Ketobacter alkanivorans: one gene and its partner. Each later gene encodes a partner of the first gene's protein in a complex. Links are inferred from orthologs where the notes say so. Each region holds a gene or a part of one and is shown on either strand. Other genes may lie near its edges.

Region 1 (16,715 bases):
CATGGATTTGCACATGAAAGTTGCTATTTTGTCCCGTAACGCCAAACTTTATTCCACCAGAAGATTGATCGAAGCCGGTGAAGCCAGAGGGCACGAGGTGCAGGTGGTGGATACGTTGCGTTGCTATATGAACATGGCAACCCATAAACCCACCATCCATTATAAAGGTAAGGCGCTGGAGGGGTTCGATGCTGTTATTCCCAGAATCGGCGCGTCCATCACCTTTTACGGAACCGCGGTGGTGCGCCAGTTTGAGATGATGGGTGTGTACTCAGTGAATGAATCGGTGGCTATCTCCCGCTCCCGTGACAAGCTGCGTTCCTTACAGTTGCTTTCCCGTAAAGGTATCGGAATGCCGGTGACCGGCTTTGCCCACTCCCCGGATGAGATTCCCGATCTGATCGACATGGTGGGAGGCGCACCGTTGGTGATCAAGCTTCTTGAGGGCACCCAGGGCATCGGTGTGGTATTGGCCGATACGCGAAAAGTGGCTGAAAGTGTTATCGAGGCTTTTCTTGGTTTGAAAGCCAACATCTTGATTCAGGAATACATTGCTGAATCCTCCGGAGCCGATATTCGTTGCCTGGTGATTGGGGATAAGGTGGTGGCAGCGATGAAGCGTCAGGCCAAGCCGGGAGAGTTTCGCTCCAACCTGCATCGGGGCGGCAGTGCCACTTTGGTTAAAATTACACCAGAGGAGCGTGCCACGGCGGTGCGGGCAGCCCGTATCATGGGGCTCAATGTGGCCGGTGTGGATCTGATTCGCTCTAACCATGGTGCCCTGGTTATGGAAGTGAACTCATCCCCCGGTCTGGAAGGTATCGAAAGTGCCACCGGTAAGGATGTCGCCGGCATGATTATCAGTTTTATGGAAAAGAAAATCATCGACGGTAAAGCCAGCAGTCGAACCGTAGGAAAAGGATAAATCATGTCGCGTCGTGCTCATTCCATCGAAATTTTTGGCGAAGTTGTCGGACCTTCGTGCCATAAAACGTTCAACATTCCTATTGGGCAGCTTTATACACACACCGATATAGCCATACCAGTGCAGGTGGTTAACGGCAAAAGCGGTGGGCCGGTGTTATTGATTTGCGCGGCGATTCACGGTGATGAGCTGAACGGTGTGGAGGTGGTGCGTCGGGTTTTGAGCGCACCCTGGCTGAAAAATCTGCGGGGAACCCTGATCGCCGTACCCATGGTTAACGTGCTGGGCATTATCCAGCGTTCCCGTTACCTGCCGGATCGTCGGGATCTGAATCGTTGTTTTCCCGGTTCTGAAAAAGGCTCCTTAGGAGGCCGCATCGCCAACCTGTTTGTGCAGGAGATACTGAGTAAGTCTCAGTATGCGATTGATCTTCATACTGGCGCTATACACCGATCCAACATGCCACAAATCAGGGTGCATTTGGAGAATGAACAGGCCGCCCAGCTGGCGCAGGCGTTTGGTGTGCCCTTGGTGATTGATGCGCCCATTCGAGATGGCTCGTTGCGCGGTGCAGGTGATGATTTGGGGATTCCTATCATCACCTACGAAGCCGGTGAAGCTCTGCGGTTTGATGAGTCGGCCATTTCTGCTGGCGTGAAAGGCGTGCGTAATGTGATGACCCACCTTAACATGCTGCCGCCGCGCAAAACCGGCAAGCAGAAACCGCCCAGCTTTGTCGCCAAATCATCCAGCTGGGTGCGAGCGCCTGCGGATGGATTGTTCCGCATCAAATTGCAACTGGGTGATCGTGTGTCCCGCGGCGATGTGGTGGGCATCATTGATGGCCCCTTGGGGGGCAGTGAAATCCCTGTTCTGGCGCCGTTTGCCGGTATCGTGATCGGCAATACCAACTTGCCGTTGGTTAATGAAGGCGAAGCATTGCTGCACATTGCGCGCTTTGAAGATATCGATGATGTTGAAACGGTGGTGGATGAGTTCCGCCAGGAATTTGATGGCATTTATTGAAGTGCAGGTGCCTGCGTAGGCACCTGCAGAACCTGTACTGCTTATTCTTCCCGTTCCCTCTCTACCGCGCGATAGCCGATATCATCCCGGTAATAGACGTCGCTCCAGTTGATCTGCTTCACGAGGTCATAGGCTTTGGCCTGTGCTTCGGCGACGGTGTTGCCCAATGCCACGGCGCACAGTACACGGCCACCGTTGGTTTTCACTGCATCACCGTCAAGGGTGGTGCCTGCGTGGAACACCTTACTGTCATCTTGATCCTGTTCTGGCAGGCCGAAGATGATGTTGCCTTTTTCGTAGTGTTCGGGATAGCCGCCAGCGGCCAGTACCACGCCCAGCGAGGCGCGTTCATCCCACACGGCTGCTGCTTCATCCAGTTTGCCTGCCAAAGCCATGTCGCACAGGGCTACCAGGTCGGAGTTCAGGCGCATCATGATGGGTTGGGTTTCCGGGTCACCGAAACGGCAGTTGTATTCCAGTACCTTGGGGGTGCCGTCCGGGCCGATCATCAGGCCAGCGTAGAGGAAGCCGGTATAAACATTGCCTTCGGCCGCCATGCCATTCACGGTGGGGTAAATCACTTCTTCCATGACCCGTTGCTGGATCTCTGGGGTGACCACCGGTGCCGGGGAGTAGGCACCCATGCCACCGGTATTGGGGCCAAGGTCGCCGTTATCGCGGGCTTTGTGATCCTGAGAGGTGGCCATGGGTAACACGTTCTTGCCGTCCACCATGCAGATGAAACTGGCTTCTTCGCCCACCAGGAATTCTTCCACCACCACGCGGCTGCCGGCATCGCCGAATTTGTTGCCCGCCAGCATGTCTTCGATGGCGGCAATGGCTTCAGCTTCGGTTTGCGCCAGAATCACGCCCTTGCCTGCAGCCAGACCGTCGGCTTTCACGACAATGGGGGCACCCTGTTGTTTCACATAGGCGACGGCTTTGTCGATTTCAGTGAAGTTGCCGTAGGCGGCGGTAGGAATGTTGTGGCGGGCCAGAAAATCCTTGGTGAAGGCTTTGGAGCCTTCCAGCTGGGCAGCACCTTGGGTGGGGCCGAAGCATTTCAGTCCGGCCGCACGGAAGGCGTCTACCACGCCGATCACCAGTGGCGCTTCCGGGCCGACGATGGTGAGGTAGATGTTGTTGTCTTGGGCAAACTTGACCAGTTCATCGGTAGCCAGTACGTCGATGTTCACATTCTCGACCTTGGCTTCCAGGGCCGTGCCGGCGTTGCCGGGGGCAACGTAGACTTTCTCTACGGTAGGAGATTGTGCCGCTTTCCAGGCCAGCGCATGTTCGCGACCGCCACCACCAATAATCAAAATGTTCATCGTTTGCCCTCAAATCAGGAAGTTTTTAACTGCTTAAAGTCTATCGGGGTTGGGCGGGAGCTGACAATGCAGGAAACGCTACAAGTACATCCCTGTAAGCTCAGCAGGGGCCGTCCATGGCCCCTGATGTTCCTGCATTGTCAGCTCCCGCCCTCTGCATCTTTCACTTCGTAGCAGGTGGTCGAATCAATGCCGGAAATGACGCATTCCGGTAAAGACCATGGCAATGTCGGCTTCGTCGGCGGCGGCAATGACTTCCTCGTCGCGAATGGAGCCACCGGGTTGAATCACTGCGCGAATACCCGCCTGGGCTGCGGCGTCAATGCCATCGCGGAACGGGAAGAAAGCATCCGATGCCATCACCGAACCGGGTACGGTAAGGCCTTCATCGGCGGCTTTGATACCGGCGATTTTGGCACTGTAGACACGGCTCATCTGGCCTGCGCCGATGCCGATGGTTTGCTGGCCTTTGGCATATACGATGGCGTTGGACTTCACAAACTTGGCTACCTGCCAGCAGAACATCAGATCCTGCATTTCTTCGGCGCTGGGTGCACGTTTGGTCACCACTTTCAGATCCTGTTGGGTGATCATGCCGTTGTCACGATCCTGTACCAGTAAGCCGCCGTTGACGCGCTTGTAATCGAAACCGGCAACGCGCTCACCCCACTGCTCACAGGTCAGCAGGCGGACGTTTTTCTTCTCGGCAACAATGGCTACTGCTGCGTCGGAGGCTCCGGGGGCGATGATCACTTCCACGAACTGTTTGTCGACGATGTTGCGGGCGGTTACGTCATCCAGTGGCTGGTTGAAGGCAATGATACCGCCAAACGCTGATGTGGGATCGGTCAGGAAGGCTCGCTGATAGGCTTCGTTGATATTCGCACCGATGGCTACACCGCAGGGGTTGGCGTGCTTGACGATGACGCAGGCTGGCTCCTTAAAGGATTTTACGCATTCCAGGGCGGCGTCGGTATCGGCCACATTGTTAAACGACAACTCTTTGCCTTGCAGCTGCACTGCCGTGCTGACGGAGGGCTCTGCCGGGTTAGCTTCTTTATAGAATGCTGCCTGCTGGTGGGGGTTTTCACCGTAGCGCATCTCTTGCACTTTCAGGAACTGGGTGTTGAAGGTGCGTGGGAATGGGGTTTTCTCACCATCGGCTTTGAGGCTGCCCAGGTAGTTGGCAATGGCGCCGTCGTAGCTGGCGGTGTGCTCAAAGGCTGCCAGCGCCAGTTCAAAGCGGGTCTGATCACTAACGGTGTTGTGGTTGGCTTTCATTTCATCCACCACGCGCCCATAGTCGCTGGCGTTCACCACGATGGTGACCCATTTGTGGTTTTTCGCAGAAGATCGCACCATGGTGGGCCCGCCGATGTCGATGTTCTCAATGGCTGTGGGCAGGTCGCAATCGGGATTGGCCACCGTTTGCGAAAAGGGGTACAGATTCACCGCCACCAGATCGATCGGGGTTATGCCGTGTTGCTCCATGGCGCTGTCATCGGTGCCGCGACGGCCCAGAATGCCGCCATGCACTTTCGGGTGCAGGGTTTTAACCCGGCCGTCCATCATTTCAGGGAACCCGGTGTAATCCGACACCTCGGTGGCCTTGACGCCGCTTTCCTGCAGCAGTTTAAAAGTACCGCCAGTGGAGAGGATTTCTACTCCCATGGACTCTAGGGCCTGGGCGAAGTCGACGATGCCGGTTTTGTCAGAAACACTGATCAGTGCGCGTTTGATTGGCTTGCTCATGATGGAGGTCTGTACTGTAGCTTGAACGTGAATGAGGGGCGTCTTGCAGGTCGCCCGGAAAGGGGCGCATTGTAGTCGGAAATGGCCCTGGGTTTAAGACTTGAAGGGCAAAAAAGAGAAGCCTTGTAAACCCGTGCATGCTTCAAGGTACAAGTAAGTCGTTCGGTCAGGCGCTGGCCCAACTCCTAAGAAGGCTAGGAGTTGGGCATAACGTTCTGAAAACGTTGAGGATCAGATCAAACCGTAGGTTTTCAGCTTTTTCCGCAGGGTGCCGCGGTTCAAGCCGAGCAGTACGGACGCTTTGGTCTGGTTGCCTCGGGTGTATTCCATAACGGTTTCCAGCAATGGTGCTTCCACTTCTGACAGGACCATCTGATAAACGTCGGTGACTGGCTGGCCGTCCAGATGCGCAAAATAATTACGCAATGCACGGTGCACGTTGTCACGCAATGTCTGATTGCCCTGGTCCACGGAAGTGACCAAGTGTTGCTTCAAATCGGTGTTGCTGGCCGATGTGGAGCCGCTGGAAAATGGAGTTTCGTCGTTGTAGTTTGGTTCATTCATGCCGCCATTACCTCTCCCTCGATTAAATGCGCAAAGTATTCCTGAGCACTGGCGTATTGTTCCGACGCAAAATCAAGCTGGTTAAAACGTGATTTGAATTGTGCTCCCATTGGAAGGTGTTGTACATACCAGCCCAGATGTTTTCGGGCTATACGCACCCCCATGTAGTCGCCATAGAAGCTGTGTAAACGATTCAAGTGCTCTAGGATCACCGCTGTTACTTCCTTGTATGACGCTTTTGGAAGCGTTTCCCCTGTTTCGAGATAATGCTGGATTTCTCGAAAAAGCCAGGGGTTCCCCTGTGCTGCCCGGCCAATCATGATTCCGTCCGCCTGGGTGTAGTCCATTACCTGTTTGGCTCGCTCGGGTGTGGTGATGTCGCCGTTGGCAATAATCGGGATGCTGACTGCTTCCTTGATCATAGCAATGGTGTCATATTCCACCTCGCCCTTGTAAGCGCAGGCACGGGTACGACCGTGTACCGCCAGCGCCTGAACTCCGCAATCTTCGGCTATTTTGGCAATGGTGACACCATTGCGTTGGTCCGGGGACCAGCCGGTGCGGATTTTCAGGGTTACCGGTACATTAACCGCAGTTACTACGGCTTCCAAAATGGATTGGACCAGTACTTCATCTTTAAGCAACGCCGATCCGGCAGCCTTTTTACACACTTTCTTTGCAGGACAGCCCATGTTGATATCGACAATCTGGGCACCACGTTCAACGCAAAGTTGTGCGGCCTGGGCCATCTGGGCGGGTTCGGTTCCGGCGATCTGAACGGATCGTGGCTCCGGCTCATCCTGATGGATCAGACGCAGCTGAGACTTGCGGGTGTTCCAGAGACGAGTGTCGCTGGTCAACATTTCAGCAACTACCAAGCCTGCGCCTAAGCGCTTGCACAGCAACCTGAAAGGTTGATCGGTGACGCCTGCCATGGGCGCAAGTACCACTGGGCTACTGAGAGTAAAGGGCCCGATTTGTAAGGACACGCCGAACTCCTGTTTATTTAACCGCCTAATGGTTTTCAGCCATGCTTAAAGATCGAGCTATCATAGCCCGAAGAACTGACAGAATAAATACGGTTTGTACCGATATTGTAAAATAATTCGACTATTTCGTGAGTGAGGCTACAAATTGAGCTGATGCAGTTATCAGATAACCGTAGCGCCCCTCAGCTTGCATCGCTGCGGGGCAGGAACAGTAGCTGGTAATTGACCGCGTCCCGACCGGGGTCTTCGATTTCCAGAGTCAGGTGGATGGGGGTGTTGCTGGGCATGCTGTTCAGGTCAATGGTTTGGTCGCTGATGTATTCTTTTGGAGTGAAGCGTCGGCTGGCGACAGGGTCGCCATTGATGTTTTCGAAGTTGAGTTGCACGACCGGATAGGGCTGTTCAAACTTCGCCTGGTTTTTGATGATGACGTCGATGACCAGTGCGTTTTTTTCAAAGGGGTGGGATCGCACCACTAAATTGGTGCCCACTATACGCGATACATCGCTTTGGGAGGCCAGTTCACAGCCGATCATGGGGCAGTATTGGGCGATGATGGGCCTCAGGGCGGGAATGCGGGATAGCTCATCAAAATGGAAGTATGTGTATTGGGCGCCGAGGCTGAGAATCAGCACGATCATGGCTACAGCCCAAAGTGCGCCGCGGCCGGAAGGCTCCGATTGTTCTTCTGAGCCGTATTCCAGTGCACTTAGCCGAATCTGCTGATTGATGACCTCGTCGCTGTCAGCAAACAGGTTTTCGGGGGTTATGGCTTCTATCTCGTGGTCTTCAAGATCGTCGAGATCGGTCAGCTTGGGCTCTTTGTGTTTACCTGTCGGGGTGCGATCTTCTTCCAGCAGGCGAAAGAAGTCCTCGGTTTCATCTGTGCGCAGCTCGGCTTTTGGCTTTTTGCTGGACGATTTGGAGAGGGCTTTCTGTTTGTGTTTATCCTGTTTTGCTCGCTCGATGATTTCTTTTTTGTCCTTGGACAATTCTTTGGCAGCAAACGGGCTGTTGTCTTCTTCTTCTGGTTCGTCGATCAGCATGGATAGGCCGGATGGCGGCGGCTTTTTGGGTGATTCTTCTTCTTCGAGTTCATCCAGCATGGCTTTGGCCCAGGATTCATCGTCGGAGGAGTCGCCGCTGCCAAATTCGTCTTCTTCTATTTCGCTGATGGCAAAGGGATCATCACCGGCAAAGGTGCCCAGGCTGACAAAGGTGTCGCTCAGCTCGTTGCCCTGTTTCGGTTTTTTCTTTTTGGATGCAGGTTCTTCATCAAGAGAGAAGGCGTGATCGCCGCTGGTGATGCGACTTTTTGGTTCGTCTTCGTCGTCATCATCGTGAATCATCTGGTCGTCTTCGTCGTCGCCCAGTTCTTTGAGCAGTTCTTCAGCCCAGGATTCGTCGCTTTTGTCCTTTTTCTTGGGTTTTTCTTCCTGGTAGCCGAATTCTTCCAGTTTGGATTCCTGGTCGATTTTGGCGCGGTATTCCTCGCTGAATACTTCTTCGCTGGGGCTGTCCATTTCCAGGTCGTCTGAATCGTAGGGGTCCATGCCTTCGTCGGACTTCATGTCAAAGGCTTCTTCCACTGGGTCCGGAGGCAGGCTTACGGTGCGATGCTCCTCCACTACGGAGGTCTTCACGATGTGCTCCGCGGCGTGAAAGACTTGATAGCAGGCGCCGCAGCGCACAGCACCGCCGGCGATGTCCAGTTGCGCCTGTGTCAACCTGAAGGTGGTGCCGCAGTGGGGGCACTTGGTGAGCAGATTTTCAGACATGGCCCTGATCGAGATCCCTGATTGGTTATTCTTTTGATTTTACACAGTTTAGCGTCTGGCGCTGTGATGTGTTGATAATTTTAGCGCGCTTTTACACCGGTCAGGCGTACCCAGTCGCCGTCGATGGCCGCTGGATCCATGTTGAACCATTGGCTGTAGGTGTCGCTGACGTCGTTTGCCTGATCCTTGAGGATGCCGGATAGGATGATGTTGCCTGCATCGAGGGTGTGCCCCGCCAGTCGTTCCGAGAGGCTCATCAGTGGCCCTGCCAGAATATTGGCCAGCATGATGTTGGCTTGAATGGCGGGCATGGTGTCTGGGGCGAATACCTGTATTTTGTCGGTAACGTTATTGCGCTGGGCGTTGTCCTGGGTGGCGATGAGTGCCTGCGGATCGTTGTCGACGCAGTACACGGTTTTGGCCCCCAGTAGTGCAGCGGCGATGGCGAGGATGCCGGAACCGCAGCCATAGTCCACCACAATTTTGCCAGCCACGTCTGCACTGTCCAGCCAGCGCAGGCATAGGGCGGTGGTTTCGTGGGTGCCGGTGCCAAAGGCGAGGCCAGGATCCAGCATCATGTTGACGGCGTTTTGGTCTGGTGGTGTTTTCCAGCTGGGGCAGACCCAGAGGCGTTGGCCGAAGGCGATGGGCTCAAAGCTGTCCATCCATTCGCGTACCCAGTCTTTGTCTTCCAGGGCTTCTACTTTGATGGGTAGCTCTGCGCCCAATTCGTTGCGCAGTGCCAGGCAGATCAGGTCGATGTCGGCGTCTGCTTCGAACAAGCCGGTGAGGGTGGTGTCGTCCCAAATCGGGGTGGTGCCCAGGGGTGGTTCCAGCAGGGGCTGGTCTTTGCTGTCTTCCAGTGTGACCGATACCGCGCCCAGCCCCATCAGTAGATCTTCGATGGCGGGGGATCGGCTTCCGGTGGTTTGCAGTTTGACTTGAATCCAGGGCATTGGGGCGCTTCTTTACTGATAAGTGAGGCGCGGCAGGCGTGCCACGCGCAAAAGCACAGTTTACCTGAAGTTGGTGCGGTTTCAGAAACGGTGTTTTGCGCGCGGCGTTTTTCTGCGGTTGGGCGGGTTAGTGCATGCCCAGTATTTTCTCCAGATAGTGGATGTCTACGCCACCTTTGTTGAAGCCGCTGTCCTGCATGATCACTTCTTGATGCAGGGGGATGTTGGTCTGGATGCCTTCCACCAGAATTTCATCCAGGGCATTGCGCATGCGTTGCAGGGCAATGTCGCGGTTTTCGCCATAGGTGATCAATTTGCCGATCAGGGAGTCGTAATTGGGCGGCACTTTGTACCCAGAGTAGATGTGGGTATCCATGCGTACGCCATTGCCGCCCGGCGCGTGCCAGTGGGTAATGGTGCCAGGGCTGGGGATGAAGGTCTTGGGGTTTTCGGCGTTAATGCGACACTCGATGGAGTGGCCGACAATTTTAACGTCTTCCTGTTTGATGCTGAGCTTTTCCCCGGCTGCGATGCGCAGCTGTTCTTTGATGATGTCGACACCGGTGACCATTTCGGTAACCGGGTGTTCTACCTGAACCCGGGTGTTCATTTCTATGAAGTAGAACGCTTCGTTCTCGTACAGGAATTCGAAGGTGCCAGCGCCTCGGTAGTTGATGTCGATGCAAGCCTGGCGACAGCGCTCGCCCACTTCTTTGCGCAGCGCTTCCGGGATACCGGGTGCGGGCGCTTCTTCTACCACTTTTTGATGGCGACGCTGCAGGGAACAGTCGCGGTCGCCCAGGTAGATGGCGTTGCCCTGGCCGTCAGACAGCACCTGGATTTCTACGTGGCGCGGGGTCGTGAGGAATTTTTCCATGTAGACGGTGCCATCGCCAAACGCGGCACTGGCTTCGGCCTGGGTCAGCGCGACGGATTTGATCAGGTCTTTCTCGCTGTGCACCACGCGCATGCCGCGACCACCGCCGCCGGAGGCCGCTTTGATGATCACGGGAAAGCCGATTTCGCGGCCCATTTTCAGGATGGCGTTGTTATCGTCAGTCAGGGGGCCATCGGAACCGGGTACGCAGGGTACGCCGGCTTTTTTCATGGCTTCAATGGCGGACACTTTGTTGCCCATGAGGCGAATGGTGTCTGCATCGGGGCCGATGAAGATGAAGCCGCTGTCGGTAACCCGTTCGGCGAAGTCAGCGTTTTCTGCCAGAAAGCCGTAACCGGGATGGATGGCGGTGGCTCCGCTGATTTCGGCGGCCGCGATAATGGACGGTATGTTGAGGTAGCTTTCGGATGCCTTGGCGGGGCCGATACAAACTGCTTCATCCGCCAGTCGAATGTGCATCAGTTCTTTGTCGGCAGTGGAGTACACCGCCACGGTGGGGATGCCGAGCTCCTTACAAGCGCGCAACACCCGCAGAGCGATTTCGCCGCGGTTGGCGATAAGCACTTTTTCCAGCATGGTGTTGGCCTTTTAGTTGATGACGAAGAGAGGTTGGTCGAATTCAACCGGCTCGGCGTTGTCCACCAGAATCGCTACCACGGTTCCGGATTTGTCTGCTTCGATCTGGTTCATCATTTTCATGGCTTCGACGATGCACAGGGTGTCGCCTGCTTTTACGCTTTGGCCCACTTCTACAAACGGTTTGGATTCCGGCGAGGAGGAGCGATAGAAGGTGCCCACCATGGGCGATTTCACTTTGTGGCCATCGGGCTCGTTGCTGGCTGGGGCGGCAGCCGGGGCTGCTGCTGTTGCAGCGGGAGCAGGGGCGGCAACGGGTGCGGCCGGTGGTGGCGCGTAGTATTGTGGTGCTGCACCGCGGTTGGCGTTGCGGCTGATGCGCACGGATTCTTCACCTTCTTTTATTTCGATTTCGTCGATGCCGGATTCTTCCAGTAGCTCGATTAGTTTTTTTACTTTGCGAATATCCATGTGAAATTCTCTTTATTATGTTGTGAAACGGCGTTGGTCTAATCGTTTATTGTTTGGCCAGCTGTTGAGATGCGGCCAGCATAGCCAGTTCGTAGCCTTGTGGGCCCAAACCGGCGATCACGCCCACGGCGATGTCCGACAGATATGAGTGCTGGCGGAATTCTTCGCGGGCGTGAACATTGGAAAGGTGTACTTCGATAAACGGGATTTTGACTCCCAGCAGGGCGTCACGCAGGGCAATGCTGGTGTGGGTCAGCGCACCGGGGTTGATGATGATGAAATCGGTGCCGTCGGTCATGGCGGCGTGGATGCGCTCGATCAGTTCGTATTCCCGGTTGCTTTGCAGGCAGTCACATTGGTGCCCCAGGGTGCTGGCCACCGTGCACAGGTGCTGCTGGATCTGATCCAGGGTCTGGGTGCCATAGATGCCGGGCTCCCGAGTGCCCAGCAGGTTCAAATTCGGCCCGTTGAGTACCAGCAATTTCGCCATAATGAGGGTGATTCCTGTGGTCTTGCCTGTGTTTTTTTGACTGATTTCGTCCGGATTATAACGAGAGCCAGCAAGAGGTTCCTGTGCTTTGTGGCACTTCTTACAATTGCTTACAAGTTATCTACGGTAGGTTGCATGTTTACCGAAGTTAGCCGGTTTTTCACTCTATAAGTTGTTACTGGATATGATGATCATCCAGGTGTTTCATGAATTGCGGCTTACTTTTATAGGCGTATATGCGGGCATTTTCGAGTTCTTCGCCACTGCTGTTAAAGAACAGAATGGCCGGTGGGCCGGGCAGTTTGTAGCGTTTCAGCAGCTGGCTGTCTTCGGGGTTATTGGTGAGGTCGATCTGCAGCCAGAGGTGATCACTCAGGCGGGCTTGGACGTCGTTCTTGCTGAAGGTTTCATGCTCCATTTCAAAACAGGCGGTGCACCAGTCGGCAAAGTAATCAAGCATCACCGGTTGTTGTCGGGCCTTGGCGCTGGCCAATGCTTGCTCCAGCGCCTGTTCGCTGCGAATGCGCTGAAATGGCAGTTCGGTGCGGGCTTCTATGCTCTGGGGTGAGTTAGCGGGTGCCGTCACAAACTGGGACAGGATGAGAGCAGCGCCACAGATGACAACGGTCAGGCCGATGCCTCGGAACAGTTTGCCTTTGGGGCTGGTAAGGGGATCGAATGCACCCAGATACAGGCCCGCCAGAATAAAGAGGCCGCCCCCGATAACCCAGGCTAATAGGTCGGGCAACAGGTGTTTCACCAGCCACAGCGCCACCGCCAGCAGCATCACGCCGAACAGCCCTTTTACGTTGTCCATCCAGCCACCGGCTTTGGGCAGTATGTTGGCCCCGGTGACGCCGATGGCAATCAGCGGAGTGCCCATGCCGAGCCCTAAGGCCAGTAACGCGCTACCCCCCAGCAGCCAGTCGCCTGACTGGCCTATATACAGCAACGCGCCTGCCAGCGGAGCCGATACGCAGGGTGAGACCACCAGGGCTGACAGAATTCCGATAATGGCGACGCCGATGTACGTGCCGCCTTGTTGTTGCTGGCTGATGTTGTTAAGGCGATTTTGTACTGAGCCGGGCAGTTGCAGTTCGTAGAAGCCAAACATTGAAAACGACAGCACCACAAAGACTGCGGCGAAACTGAACAATACGGTGGGGTTTTGCATAGCAACTTGCAGCTTGGCTCCGGTAACGCCTGCCACCACGCCCAGGGCTGCATAGGTAACTGCCATGCCCAACACATAGGTGATGGACAGCGCAGCGGCTTTGCTGCGGGACAGATCTGTACCTTGGCCGACAATGATGCCGCTGAGGATTGGCACCATGGGCAGTACGCATGGTGTGAAGGTGAGGCCAATGCCGATCAAAAAGAACACACCTAAAATGCTGAGCAAGCCATTTTCGGAGAGGAAGTTTTCCAGGCTCAGGGCATCATCCGAATCCAGATCTGTACTTTTTGAGCTTCCAGCCCCCGCTTCCCCCTGATCGAAGGAGAGTTTTGGCCCTGTTAAGGGTGTTTCAGTCAGGCTAGGGTCGTCCAGATCTGTACTTACTGTCGCGCTGGGTTTGGCAGGGGGGGCTGCCTGCTCGATCAGCGGTTTGTCTGCATTGACATCAATTTGGTACATATTTGTATAGGTCTGCGGGATGTAGCACAGCCCTTTTTCCGCGCAGCCCTGGTAGCGGGCATCGATCTCTATAAAGCCGTCCGGGGCTTCTTTGATCGGTACATATATGTCTACTTGTGAATGAAAAACGATCACGTTGCCAAAGATAGGGTCATCTTTCCATTCACCAGCCTGCTGATACACCGGCTCTCCCAGTACACCGGCGCTGCCATCGGTGGTTTCAAAGCCAAAGCGATGTTTATAGAGGTAATAGCCGTCGGCGATGGTGAAGGTGAAATGCACATGATTCCCGGCTTCTATACCGCTGACCTTGAAGGCCTCATTCACCGGCAGGAATTCTTCTTCGTTGGCGAAGGCCTGAATACTCAGCCAGCTCAGCAGCAGGGCTAACATCAATTTACAGTGGTGCATGTCGGTTTTGCCTAAATTATGTACAGCTAAAGGGTGGTAAGAAAGGGGCTCAGTGTAACGTTAGACGTTTTTACCACCAAAGGGTTTCCTGTGGCGGGGATCTTTCGGGGAATGTGAACAAGGTCATGGGTTAACCAGCAACCAATTCATGCGCTGCTATAGTTAAAGTAACAACAACCAAACACTGAGCGATCCGTGCGCAAGCGAACAAGACCGGCAGTCCTGGTTCTATTATGGGTGGTCTGCTCCGCAGCGATGGCGGGGGTGCTGCCCCTTGAGATCAAGGGCAAAGTACATGATCAATATGGCTCGCTTGGTGTGGAGCGCGTTGAGCGTTGGGAAAAACTGGTGTGGGATATTACCTATCACAACGTTCCCGATCAGCTGCGGGCGGTTAACCAGTTCTTTAATCAACTTAAATTCCGTAGCGACCAAGAGCACTGGCAGCAGGAGGATTACTGGGCCACCCCCATAGAAACCCTGGCCAGTAACGGTGGTGACTGCGAAGATTTTGCCATTGCCAAATATTTCACCCTGCGCCAACTGGGGGTGCCCGCGAAAAACATGCGCATCACCTACGTTAAAGCCCTGCGCCTCAACGAGCCACATATGGTGCTGACCTATTATCCCGACAGCGGTGAGCCACTGGTGCTGGATATTTTAGTGCACGACATGCTGCCTGCGTCAAAGCGCAATGATCTGGAACCGGTATACAGTTTTAACGCGGAGGGCCTGTGGAAGGCCAAAACCCGTGGGGAAGACCTGCGCCTGGGGGATGCCGATGACATTTCCATGTGGCGAGACTTACGAGTGCGCTTGGGGCTGGGCAGCCTTTAGTTATACACTCAGAGAATAAACAAAAATAAACTAGGCAAATGCACCGCCCCGAGTTTGTCTGAGGAGAGCATCGTGAGTTTACATCGTCAAATGGTTCTGCTGATCACCGGTTTGCTGTTGGTGTTGTTGGCGGGGATTTGTTATCTGAGTGTGCGTAATAGTCGCGACTACCTTGAGATGCAAATGCACAGTCATGCGCAGGATACGGCTACCTCGCTGGGGCTGTCCATCGCCAAGCCGCTGGGGGAGGATGATCTGGCCATGGTGCAAACGATGGTGGATGCCATCTTTGATCGCGGTGATTTTGTCGAAATTGTCATTCGCAACCCCGATGGGGATGTGATGATCCGTCGTACCTTGCAGGCTCCACCGCATTTGATTCCGCAGTGGTTTGTGAACTGGCTTCAGATCAACCCCATGCCGGGTATCAGTGAAATCACCGAAGGCTGGCGTCGCGTGGGGGATGTGAGGGTGTTTTCGGATAAGGATGCTGCCAATCGAAACCTGTGGGTGGCGGCCAAACAAGCCTTTTGGTTGTTCCTGTTGGTTGGCGGCATCAGCTGGGTGGTTATCCTGTTGATTGTGCGAGCCGTACTCACCCCGTTACGCACCCTCGAGAAGCAGGCCGAGCTAATCTGCAACAAGGATTTCACCGGTCAGCAGCCGCTGCCCAAAACCCGCGAACTGAAACGTGTCGTGCAGGCCATAAACCGCATGACGCGCCAACTGAAAGTGCTGTTTGATGAGCAGGTGGCCCAGATCGAACAGGTGCGCAATCAGGCCTATGTGGATTCCATCACCGGGTTGGGTAATGGTCGTTTCTTTAATGCCCAATTGCAGGCTCGCCTGGATTCACAGGAAGAGCCATTCAGCGGCGTGCTGGTGCGGTTGCAAATAAAAGGCATGGCGGATTACAACGAACACTATGGGCACGATGCGGGCAACTTAGTGTTGCGCCGTATCGGTCAGATCTGGCAGCAATCCATGGAACAGATTGATGGCCACTGTGTGGCCCGCGTTACCGGCACCCGGTTTGCGGCGTTGTTGCCCCATCAAACAATTGATGCTGTGAAGACTATTATCGACGGTGCCATGACCAGAATTCAAAGGCTCGACGGTCTTAATCTAGGCGGCTCGAACGTCAAACTGTTCGCCGGGCTCAGCGCCTGCAAAGTAGGGGATGACAGCACCTTGCTGGAAGCCCAGGCTGCAGCCGCATTAGAGCGCGCCCAGAGCTACCAAAGCGGTCATGTTGAGATCTATGACGAGTCCTCCCACGGCGATGCTCTGGCGCCAAGTATGCCGGGCATCAGCAACTGGGCCAGTTTCCTGGAAGATGTGATCGAAAAGCAAAAAGTGGTGCTGCATTATCAGCCAGTGATCTCCTGTGTAGATCAATCCCTGATGCACTACGAAGTGCTGGCTCGAGTGGCCGTGGACGGCAAGCTGGTCACCGCCGGGCACTTTATTCCACTGGTGGAGCGGTTTGACATGGTGACTCGCTTTGATCGCATGATCATCGAACTGCTGATCAAACAATTGAAAGCCCAGCAAGATGGCAGCCGCGTGCCGCTTGCCGTGAACCTCTCCAGTCACAGCGTGCGTGAGGAGGATTTTGATGCCTGGTTACTGGCGACCTTAAACCACAACCCCGAAGTTGCGCCCTACTTGATCTTTGAGGTGCCGGAAATCACCGTGCGTACGGCCCACGGCAAACTGCGCCGCCTTGCCATTGGTTTGAAGGAGCACGGTGCCAAGCTCACTATCGATCATTTTGGAACCACTAATAGCAGCTTCGGGTATTTGAGTGGTTTGCAGCTTTATTCCATCAAGGTGGACAGCTCCTACATCCGCGACATAGAAGACAACCTGGATCACCAGTTCTTTGTACAGTCATTGGTGCGCATCGCCCATAGTCGGCAGATATTGCTTACTGCAGAAATGGTGGAGCTGGAAGCACAATGGGACTTGCTGCGTCGCTTCCAGTTGGACGGTGCACAGGGCTTTTTTCTGGGGCAACCCCAGCCGGGAAAGGAAGCGGCCTGAGCTGATCGGTGGCACCAAGATAGTTGCCA
Region 2 (10,055 bases), 3.3 Mb from region 1 along the record:
GCAATCCAGCTCAACCGGATACCAGCGATCTACTATAGCCAGTAGAGCCATTAGGGTATCCGTGATGTCTTTGTCGGCCAGCATACCCACGATGCAATGTATGCGCCTGGTGGAATCGCTAGCCAAATGGGACACCAGCGCGCGGGCTGCGTGGGGGTTATGGCCCACATCCAGCATAATATCGGGCTGATGATGTATAAACTGTTTTCGACCGGCAACCATAACTTGCCGCAATGCAGATTCCATTGCAGTGCGTTCAATGTTAAAGGGCGACAAAGCCAGAGCCTGCAGCGCTGTGGCGGCATTTTGCAAATAAATGTCAGGCAACGGTAAGCGCTTATGGTCTAGGGTGGTTTGATCCCCGCAAGTCAGCGTTATAGACCATGTATTGGTATCAACGTGATCGATTTCATCCACTTGATAAGTGAAGTGCTGGCCCTGCTGATAAAGGGCAGTGTTCATTTCAAGGGATTTTTTAACCACTTCGTGAGGCGGATCGGGTTCGCCCATTACCAACGGCTTATTGCTGCGAGCGATACCAATTTTCTCAAATCCGATGCTGGCACGATCGTTTCCTAACCAAGCCTGATGGTCGATGTCGATACTGGTCACAACAGCAACGCTGGCATCCCAGATGTTCACCGCATCAAGCCGACCACCCAGACCCACTTCAAGCACCCAGGCATCCAGCTTCTGCTGCCGAAACAACCAGATCGCAGCCAGGGTTGTGAATTCAAAGTACGTCAGACTGATCGCACCGCGCCCCGCCTCCACCGCCTCAAAAGCGCTGATCAGCTGTTCGTCGGTGCTTTGAACTCCATTCACGCATACGCGTTCATTAAAATCAATCAAGTGGGGTGATGTGTAGAGCCCGGTGCTGTAGCCAGCCTGCCTTAGCAACTGATCGATCAACGCGACCGTGGAGCCCTTGCCGTTGGTGCCGGCGACGGTAAAAATAAAGGGGGTATTACTGATCAGATCCAGACGCTGTGCCACCGCCTGGATTCGCTCCAATCCCATATCGATTGATTTGAAATGGAGCCGTTCCAGACGGCTAAGCCAGTCTTTAAGCTGCATTCTGTGGAAGCAGCTTGCCCATCAGACGATGCAATGTATTACGCATCTCATGACGATGAATGATCATATCCAGAGCGCCGTGCTCCAGCAGAAACTCACTGCGCTGAAAACCTTCAGGCAATTTCTGGCGCACCGTTTGTTCAATAACCCGGGGGCCGGCAAAGCCTATAAGGGCGTTTGGCTCGGCAATGTTGATATCTCCCAACATGGCCAAACTGGCGGACACACCACCGTAAACAGGATCCGTCATCACTGAGAAGAACGGCAAGCGGTTCTCCTTGAGTTTTTCCAACGCTGCGCTGGTCTTAGCCATTTGCATGAGGGAGAACAACGCCTCTTGCATACGAGCGCCACCACTGGCAGCAAAGCACACCAGAGGGCAGCTGTTTTCGATAGCAGCATTCACCGCTCTGACGAATTTCTCGCCAACGATCGAGCCCATAGACCCGCCCATAAATTCAAATTCAAAGGCGACGGCGATAACGGTCGAGCCTTCGAGGGTACCTTTAAAGGCAACAAGGGCATCGTTCTCCCCGGTGCCTTTCTGCGCGCTCACAAGGCGATCTTTGTAGCGTTTGCTGTCTTTGAATTTTAGACGATCCACCGGTTGCAGGTCGGCAGCCAGCTCTTCCCTGCCGTCCTGATCCAGGAACAAATCAATACGACGCCGGGCGTTGATCCGCATGTGATGATCACACTGAGGACAAACATCGAGGTTTTTTTCCAGCTCCGGGCGATAGAGGAAGGCGCCACATTTTGCGCATTTCTTCCATAAGCCCTCGGGTACTTCGGTTTTTTTGTTGCTCGAAGTTCTGCCCACACTGGGTAGAATCTTTCCTAACCAGCTGTTACTCATAACAACGCCATCCTGATTCTCTTATGGTTATTATTTATTGATCCAGGCCCAGCCGCAGGGATTGGGTGAACTCCGTTACGCGCGCCATCATAACCTCGCGATCGTTCTGGGATTCAGCAATCAACTTAACTAGTGCACTGCCCACTACCACGCCGTCGGCATTCTCACCGATCAGGCGCGCGGTTTCAGCGTCCTTGATACCAAAGCCTACCGCGATGGGCAAATCGGTTGTTTTACGAATTGTTTCCAACTTCTGATTTACACCGTCTATATCCAGGTGTCCGGCACCGGTTACGCCTTTTAATGACACGTAATAGAGGTAGCCGCGCCCTGCTGCGCAGATAGTTGCAATGCGCTTATCGCTGGTCGTGGGTGCGATCAGGAAGATAGTGTCCAAACCTGCTGCATCAAACAGTTTTATAGGTTCAACAGCCGCTTCCGGTGGCAGATCCACAATGATTAAACCATCGACTCCGGCTGCTGCGGCATCGGTGGCAAAACGGTCGTAACCGTAAACTTCTACCGGGTTCAGGTAACCCATCAACACGATAGGCGTCTGCTGATTGGTTTGGCGGAATTCTTTTACCATCTCCAGCGCGTGGACGGTGGTGACGCCATTTGCCAAAGCACGCTCATCGGCAAGCTGAATCACCGGGCCGTCCGCCATTGGATCGGAAAATGGTATGCCCAGCTCGATGATGTCTGCGCCATTTTCTGCCAGGTTGTGCAGCAAGGGCACTGTGGCGTCCAACTGAGGATCACCGGCAGTGATAAATGGGATCAGTGCTTTTCTATTTTGTTGCTTCAGATTTTGAAGACACGCCTTGATACGGCTCATCCAATAAACTCCTTACTGTACCGTACTAGAGAGTGATGCCGTCGATCTCGGCAACGGTAAGAATATCTTTGTCACCACGGCCAGACAGGTTCACTACTATGATCTGGTCTTTATCCATCGTGGGCGCAAGCTTGGCGGCATAAGCCAATGCGTGACTTGATTCCAGAGCCGGCATGATGCCCTCCACTAAAGTGAGGGTTCGGAATGCGCTCAGCGCTTCGTCATCGGTGGCCGCCACATAATCAACTCTGCCACAATCCTTCAACCAGGAATGCTCAGGGCCAACACCAGGGTAATCAAGGCCAGCGGACACGGAATGGGTATGCATGATCTGGCCTGCATCGTCTTCCATAAGATAGGTGCGATTGCCATGCAAAACGCCAGGGCGGCCAGCACACAGTGGCGCGGCGTGTTGCCCGCTTGCCAACCCTAAACCGGCAGCTTCAACACCGTACATCTTGACCGACTCATCAGACAGGAAGGGATGGAACAAGCCAATGGCGTTAGAACCACCACCCACACACGCAACCAGAGCATCCGGCAACTGGCCGGTTTGATCCTGGCACTGGCGGCGGGCTTCGCGGCCTATAACGCACTGGAAATCGCGTACCAGTTTGGGGTAAGGATGAGGTCCGGCAACGGTACCGATGATGTAGAAAGTGTCGTCCACGTTGGTTACCCAATCGCGCAACGCTTCGTTCATGGCGTCCTTAAGGGTTTTGGTGCCAGACGTCACCGGGGTCACTTTCGCACCCAACAGTTTCATTCGGTATACATTCAGGGATTGACGTTTTACGTCTTCAGCCCCCATGAATACCTCGCACTCCAAACCTAAACGGGCTGCTACGGTAGCACTGGCCACGCCATGCTGCCCGGCACCGGTCTCGGCAATGACGCGACGCTTACCGGTGTATTTTGCCAACAGTGCCTGACCGATGGTGTTGTTTACCTTATGGGCGCCAGTGTGATTTAAGTCCTCGCGCTTTAGATATATCTGGGCACCGCCCAGTTGCTTCGACCAGCGCTCGGCGTGATACAGGGGCGAAGGACGCCCCACATAATGGGCAAGATCATAGTCAAAGGCGGCCTGAAATTCAGGGTCTTTGGACAGTTTGTTATAGATCTCTTCCAATTCATCCAACGCAGACATGAGGGTTTCAGAGACAAAGCGGCCACCGTAAGGGCCGAAGTTTCCGAAATCATCCGGCGTAGTCAGAAAATCACGCTCATTTTGAGACACTGTGTACTCCTGTGATAAAAGCTTGCATCAACGCATTGTCTTTCTTGCCTTTGGCGGCTTCTACGCCACCGCTGACATCCACCGCCCAAGGCCGAACCTGGCGAACTGCATCCGCTGCATTTGAGGGATCAAGTCCGCCGGCTAGAACGATAGGTTTACTGAGTCCTTTGGGCACTGCCTGCCAATTAAATGTCTGGCCGGTGCCACCGGGCTGACCCGCCACAAAGGTGTCGAGAAGAATACCACGACTGCTGTGATATGTCTGACATTGTGCGGCCAAATCCGTACCCGCTTTCATCCGAATTGCCTTGATATAAGGCCGCCCCCAGGCGCTGCATTCGGCCTCTGATTCATCACCATGAAATTGCAGCAAATCCAATGGTACCGCCTCCAGCACAGAGCGCAGAAAACCAGGATCAGCATTCACAAACAGCCCTACAGTGGAGACAAATGGCGGCAGTTGTTCCAAAATGGATTTGGCTGTTTGAATGTCGATGTTGCGGGGACTGGGCTCATAGAACACGAAGCCGAGGGCATCCGCACCCGCGCCACAAGCCGCCAGAGCATCTTCAAGATTGGTGATTCCGCAGATTTTTACCCGTGTCACAAGGCTAACTCTTTCATGCTGCTTGTAAAGATCGCAAGTTTAACAGAATCGCTATGGCCTAAGGCAAGGAATTCACTTGCGTCTAACTGAGTGGCATAAACGGGGCATCAGGTTCCGGCTCGGGAATGTTAAACTCCTCGGGATACCCCACCCGCATAAAAAACAGCCCGTACGGTGGTGCGGTGACGCCACCGAGGTTCCTGTTGCGATGACCCAGTACATCCTCGATCCATGTGAGCGGCTCTTTGCCGCTGCCTATGGCCATCAGCACCCCAGCAATATTGCGCACCATGTGCTGCAGGAAAGCATTCGCCTGTATATCCATCACGATCAAATGACCTCGACGATAAAGGCTGATGTGGTGAATTGTACGAACCGGGGACTTGGCCTGGCAGCCTTGCGCCTGGAATGAACTGAAGTCGTGCTCCCCCACCAAAACCTGGGCAGCGTGGTGCATCAAATCGGCATCAAGAGGTCGGAAGTTCCAAGTCATGTGCTGCATACCCAGAGCGGGTCTGACTGGGTGATTATAAATCACGTATCGATATGAGCGTGAAAGCGCCGAAAAGCGCGCGTGAAAAAGATCCGACACCGGTTTGGCCCAACGAACCGAGATGCTATCCGGAAGATTGGTATTGCAGCCGAAAATCCAACCTTTATCTTTGCGCAGGGATTCCGTGTCGAAATGCACTACCTGTCCAACACCGTGCACGCCGGTATCGGTTCGGCCTGCACAGATAACTTGAACCGGGTGATTGGCGACCTTGCTTAAAGCGGCTTCAAGGTTCTGCTGGACGGATTGTGGATCATGCTTTTGTCGCTGCCAGCCACAGTAATGCCTGCCATCGTACTCAACCCCCAAAGCCACCCGCATACTTTTACCCTACAAAGATAAGTCGCAACAAAACGAAAAGAGGGCCATCAAGGCCCCCTTACGAGAATGGTACGAATAAGCTAGAAAGGAATCAAGACTCAAGGCGCGTTAACAGATCCTTGGCCTCTTGCTTCTGGTTGTCATTACCTTCCACCATTACCTCATCCAAAATGTCTTTGGCGCCATCACGATCACCCATGTCGATGTAGGCTCGCGCCAAATCCAGCTTGGTGGAGGCTTCATCCGCATCGGACAGGAAATCCATCTCTTCAGATGAGTCATCGTTGTCATTCGCGGCACCTGCTGCCGGAGCCGCACCCAAACCTGAAGCAATCACAGTTGCATCCAGGTCGTCGTCTAGATTGAGGTCGGCCGGTTCAGACTTGCTTTCAGGGAAGTCTGCTTCAAGGTCAAAATCCAATTCGTCAGCCAGCTGCGCGGCAGACATGGAATCCAGAACAGGTTCGTCATCAGACGATGATTCTGGCTGCAAATCAGGCTGGATCGACTCAGGCTGTGATGGCACCTCAGCCAGTGGAAGCTCAGGCTCGGAGTCTGACGGTGGCTGAATAACGGTTTCGTCTTCGGAGAAATCCAAACTGGGTGTTTCATCCAGCTCTGTCGTCGACGCATCGAAGTCCAAATCGAAATCCATGCTTTCGTCTGTGCTGGCTTCTGGGGTCGGTGCTGATTCAGCATCGAGAGCTTCGAAATCAAGTGACAGATCAGTATCTGGAGTCTCGACATTGCTGACATCATCCAAAGAGAAGTCGGCATCGAAATCAAGGGCACCTTCATCGAGGGTGCTTTCGCCGTCAGTGGGCTCAGGCGTGGTCAGAGGCTCGCTGGGTACATCTTCCCCGAACGCCGTATCCAGGTCGAAATCCATTGCAGCTGGGTCGGATGCAGCCTCAGGCTGATCATCGCTGACAGCAGTACCTTCGTCTGTGGTTTCATCGTCCAAATTCAGATTCAAATCAAAATCCAGACCTGCCACATCGCTGGTTGCTTGTGGTTCACCTGCTGCCTCGGTTTGGTCTGCGCCGAAGCTTGCCCCGGTGTCTTCCAGATCTGCAAGATCGAAATCCAAACCAGTATCTGAATCCAGATCCAGCTCACTTTCCAGTGAGGATGTCTCTTCATCGCTGGCAGCATCGATTTCGTCGAAATCAAAGGATTCCGCCGCACCTTCTGCCAACAGGGTTTCATCACCGTCGAAGTCAGAAGCCGGTGATTCGTCTGCAACCAACGAATCTTCTATGTCACCCAGCTTGCCACGCATTGAATCGGCTCGGCTGATGTCGGCGTCGGTGCCGATATCCTGCAGCACACGATAATGATTCATGAATACTTCGGGCTCGCCCGCCTCTGCACAAACTTCACAGAGTTTAAGGCGGATATCGGCACGCTCAGGCTCATTCTGAGCGGCTTTTTCAAGCATTTCGATGGCCTGAGGGAAACGGCCATAAGCGATATAAATATCCGCTTCGCCGATAACGTCTGTGGTTTGGGGAACCGTTTCTTCCACTGCGCTGGCTTCGACGGCCTCTTCGAAGGCGTCGTCTTCTTCCAGATCAACGGAGTCCAGCTCCATTAAGCTGTCATTGTCCTGGGATTCTGGCAGCTCGAACTCTTCGGGGAAATCCTCATCGGCGGACGCATCAGCTTGTTTGCGACGAGCCGCCACCAAACCAAGCACGATCAACAGCAAAATGGCGCCGCCACCTGCCGCCAGATACATTGGGTTAGCCATTATCTGGCTCAATATATCGTCTTTCGGTTGTTCTGGCTGCGGCGCTACCGCAGGCTCGGCAGGTGTAGAGGCAACTGGTGCAGTATCTTCCACCTGAACCCCGGCAAGCTCCTGCGACATGGCATCTTGCGGCTCTTCAGCCACAGGCTCTGCTGATGTGTCTTGCGGCTCTTCGGCGAAGTTATAGTCCACTTCTTCTGCTGTTTCTTCTGGCGCAATTAACTCGCCAGCTTTGATTTCGTCCGCAGGCTCTTCGGCAACAGTTGGTTCTGAAGTGGTATCTTCAACCGGCTCAGACCCGATGCTCGATTCGGTTTGGGCAGCCTGTTGCTGTGCCGCTTCCAGCTCACGTAATTTGGCTTGCAACGCAGCGATCTGCTCGTCTTTAAGAGTCAGCACTTTCTCGGAAGTATCGAGCTGATCTTCCAGATCGTTCATGCGCAGCTTGAGTTCTTCATTTTCGATTTTGAACTTGTCTACGTTTTCTTCGGCAACCACCAATTGATCACGCAGTTGCCCCTGTTGACCACTGCCACCCTGGCCGGAATCACCGCTGTCGCTACCGCCGGACACCAGCTTCAGGCGATCAGTTGCAGGGCCACTGGAAGGATCTTGCTCACGTGAGACGCTACGGCCGCTCAGATCAACCTGACGAGCTTCGGTAGCACCGGACTTGCTTGCTACCCGCTCACGCCAGCGCCGATTTTGCTCGGCGGCAAGTGCGATGGCATCGCGATTGGTCATTGCCATCACTTCCTCTTCAGAAGGTGCTCGCAGCACGGCCCCTTTCTTGAGAAGGTTGATGTTGTCGTCAATGAATGCATCTGGATTAATTCTTTGGATGGCCATCATCGTCTGCTGGATGCTGACGCGGTCGGATGGCTTCATGTTCTTGGCAATGGCCCACAGGCTATCGTTGCCGCTGATGGTGTGGGTGCCTTCGGCAGCCTCTGCATAACCACCACTGCTGTAGCTGGGTTGAGATTGCGATACACCTTCATAGGTTGAAACCGGTGCAGCTGGCTTCGGGGCAGTGCTGGCAGTCTGCGGCGCTTTGACGGGGCTGGCTGGCTGGGCGCTATAAATAGGAGGGTCAAGCAGCAAGGTGTATTCGCGAAGCAACCTACCGGCGGGCCAGTTTACTTCCACCAGGAAGTTAAGGAAGGGTTCCTTCACAGGTTTTCGCGAACGGATCTTGATGACCGATTTGCCTTGCGCGTTGACGATGACCTCAAATTTGAGATCAGTCAGAAAATGGAAACGCTCGACGTGGGCAGCCTGGAAATCATCTGATCCGGCCAGGGATGGCAGGATCTCTGTAGCGGTGAGTTCCCTGACCTGTACCAATTCAATTTCGGCGTCCAGAGGTTCACTCAATGCTGAATTGAGCTTGATTTCACCCAAACCCAGTGCGTTGGCCAACCCAGGGATAAGCACACCCACACCAAGCATTGCAGCGGCAAGTTTACGAACCATTATCTTTTCCTTCGCTTATGTGACCACTGGACAGCAGAGCCGCCCTTTAATTTTTCTTAAATTTGCTACTTCAGGTCTCGGCATGGCCTGAGGGCAGTCTAGGCATTTCCGTTCAAACTAACCTTCGAACCAGCTGACACACAACCCGTTGCAACAAATACGCATCCAGCAACCTGCTGATTTACTAACTTATTAACTTGCTTAGGAGAGGCTTTCATTTTTGAAAGCTACCCCCTAACAAGGATAGCTTTCAATTTGTGGTTGTCAGGCAAAATCTTGAATAATCGTGACCCAGTTACCCGATTAATCTAGAACCAGCCTGACAATAGTGAGGTAAGTATCAATTATAAATAGTGTTTTATCAACTCTTCGGCGATTTGCACGCTATTGGTGGCTGCACCTTTTCTGACGTTATCAGCCACGACCCACATATCAATGCCGCGGGGATGAGATATGTCATCGCGGATGCGACCAACAAAGGTGTCGTTATTCTCTGCCGCTTCGGTCACAGCTGTAGGGTAACCACCGGGTGAGCGGGTATCCAGCACGGTTACACCAGACGCTTTTTTCAGCAATTCAGTGACCTGTTCTGCGCTGATTTTCTCCTTGGTTTCGATGTGTACTGCTTCCGAATGGCCGTAGAATACGGGCACGCGTACGCAAGTAGGGTTCACCTGGATGCTGTCATCACCGAAAATCTTCTTGGTTTCCCACACCATCTTCATTTCTTCTTTGGTGTAGCCGTTCTCAAGAAACACATCAATTTGGGGCAGTGCGTTGAATGCGATCTGCTTAGGGTATACCTCGGCTTTAATGGGCTGACCATTGAGTAGATCGCGGGTCTGCACCGCCAGTTCTTCGATGGCCTCTTTGCCGGTTCCGGATACTGCCTGGTAGGTGGCAACATTGATGCGCTCGATGCCTACTGCATCGTATATGGGCTTCAGTGCCACCAGCATTTGAATGGTGGAACAGTTGGGGTTGGCGATGATGCCGCGGGTTTTGTATTCTGCAATGGCTTGCGGATTCACCTCGGGTACCACCAGAGGGATGTCATCGTCATAGCGGAAATGAGAGGTGTTATCGATCACGATACAACCTGCCGCCGCTGCTTTCGGGGCGAATTCCTCAGAGATAGACCCACCGGCTGAAAACAGGCCGATCTGAACCTTTGAGAAATCGAACTCTGCCAGGTTCTGGACCCGGATGTTTTTGCCTTTAAATTGGATGATCTTGCCTTCGGAGCGCTCGCTGGCCAGAGGGTAAAGATTACCCACCGGGAAATCGCGTTCTTCCAGAACACGGATCATGGTTTCGCCCACTGCACCGGTTGC

Evidence for each region.
Region 2: the proteins of accC (region 1) and accD are in contact, whole or in part, in a solved structure (PDB 8UXZ), measured with the Escherichia coli proteins. The link is inferred for Ketobacter alkanivorans from one-to-one orthologs.

The regions. Positions count from the first base shown.
Region 1 is NZ_CP022684.1:3,616,922-3,633,636, forward strand. The notes cover bases 8,623-11,541. They hold accC (acetyl-CoA carboxylase biotin carboxylase subunit), read right to left. Parts: upstream 10,796-11,541; coding sequence 9,449-10,795; downstream 8,623-9,448. Other genes in these bases: prmA (50S ribosomal protein L11 methyltransferase), read right to left, coding at 8,623-9,321; accB (acetyl-CoA carboxylase biotin carboxyl carrier protein), read right to left, coding at 10,808-11,266; aroQ (type II 3-dehydroquinate dehydratase), read right to left, coding at 11,313-11,541. Also shown: rimK (30S ribosomal protein S6--L-glutamate ligase), read left to right, coding at 14-925; Kalk_RS15420 (succinylglutamate desuccinylase/aspartoacylase family protein), read left to right, coding at 929-1,951; purD (phosphoribosylamine--glycine ligase), read right to left, coding at 1,993-3,282; purH (bifunctional phosphoribosylaminoimidazolecarboxamide formyltransferase/IMP cyclohydrolase), read right to left, coding at 3,469-5,034; DNA-binding transcriptional regulator Fis, read right to left, coding at 5,266-5,598; tRNA dihydrouridine synthase DusB, read right to left, coding at 5,595-6,587; Kalk_RS15445 (DUF3426 domain-containing protein), read right to left, coding at 6,770-8,365; more of prmA, read right to left, coding at 8,446-8,622; more of aroQ, read right to left, coding at 11,542-11,756; protein-disulfide reductase DsbD, read right to left, coding at 11,932-13,803; Kalk_RS15475 (transglutaminase-like cysteine peptidase), read left to right, coding at 13,999-14,640; Kalk_RS15480 (bifunctional diguanylate cyclase/phosphodiesterase), read left to right, coding at 14,713-16,686. UniProt on the Escherichia coli protein: This protein is a component of the acetyl coenzyme A carboxylase complex; first, biotin carboxylase catalyzes the carboxylation of the carrier protein and then the transcarboxylase transfers the carboxyl group to form malonyl-CoA.
Region 2 is NZ_CP022684.1:354,074-364,128, forward strand. The notes cover bases 1-2,891. They hold accD (acetyl-CoA carboxylase, carboxyltransferase subunit beta), read right to left. Parts: upstream 1,934-2,891; coding sequence 1,067-1,933; downstream 1-1,066. Other genes in these bases: folC (bifunctional tetrahydrofolate synthase/dihydrofolate synthase), read right to left, coding at 1-1,077; trpA (tryptophan synthase subunit alpha), read right to left, coding at 1,968-2,771; trpB (tryptophan synthase subunit beta), read right to left, coding at 2,797-2,891. Also shown: more of trpB, read right to left, coding at 2,892-4,011; Kalk_RS01620 (phosphoribosylanthranilate isomerase), read right to left, coding at 3,998-4,618; tRNA pseudouridine(38-40) synthase TruA, read right to left, coding at 4,701-5,492; Kalk_RS01630 (FimV/HubP family polar landmark protein), read right to left, coding at 5,584-8,721; Kalk_RS01635 (aspartate-semialdehyde dehydrogenase), read right to left, coding at 9,066-10,055.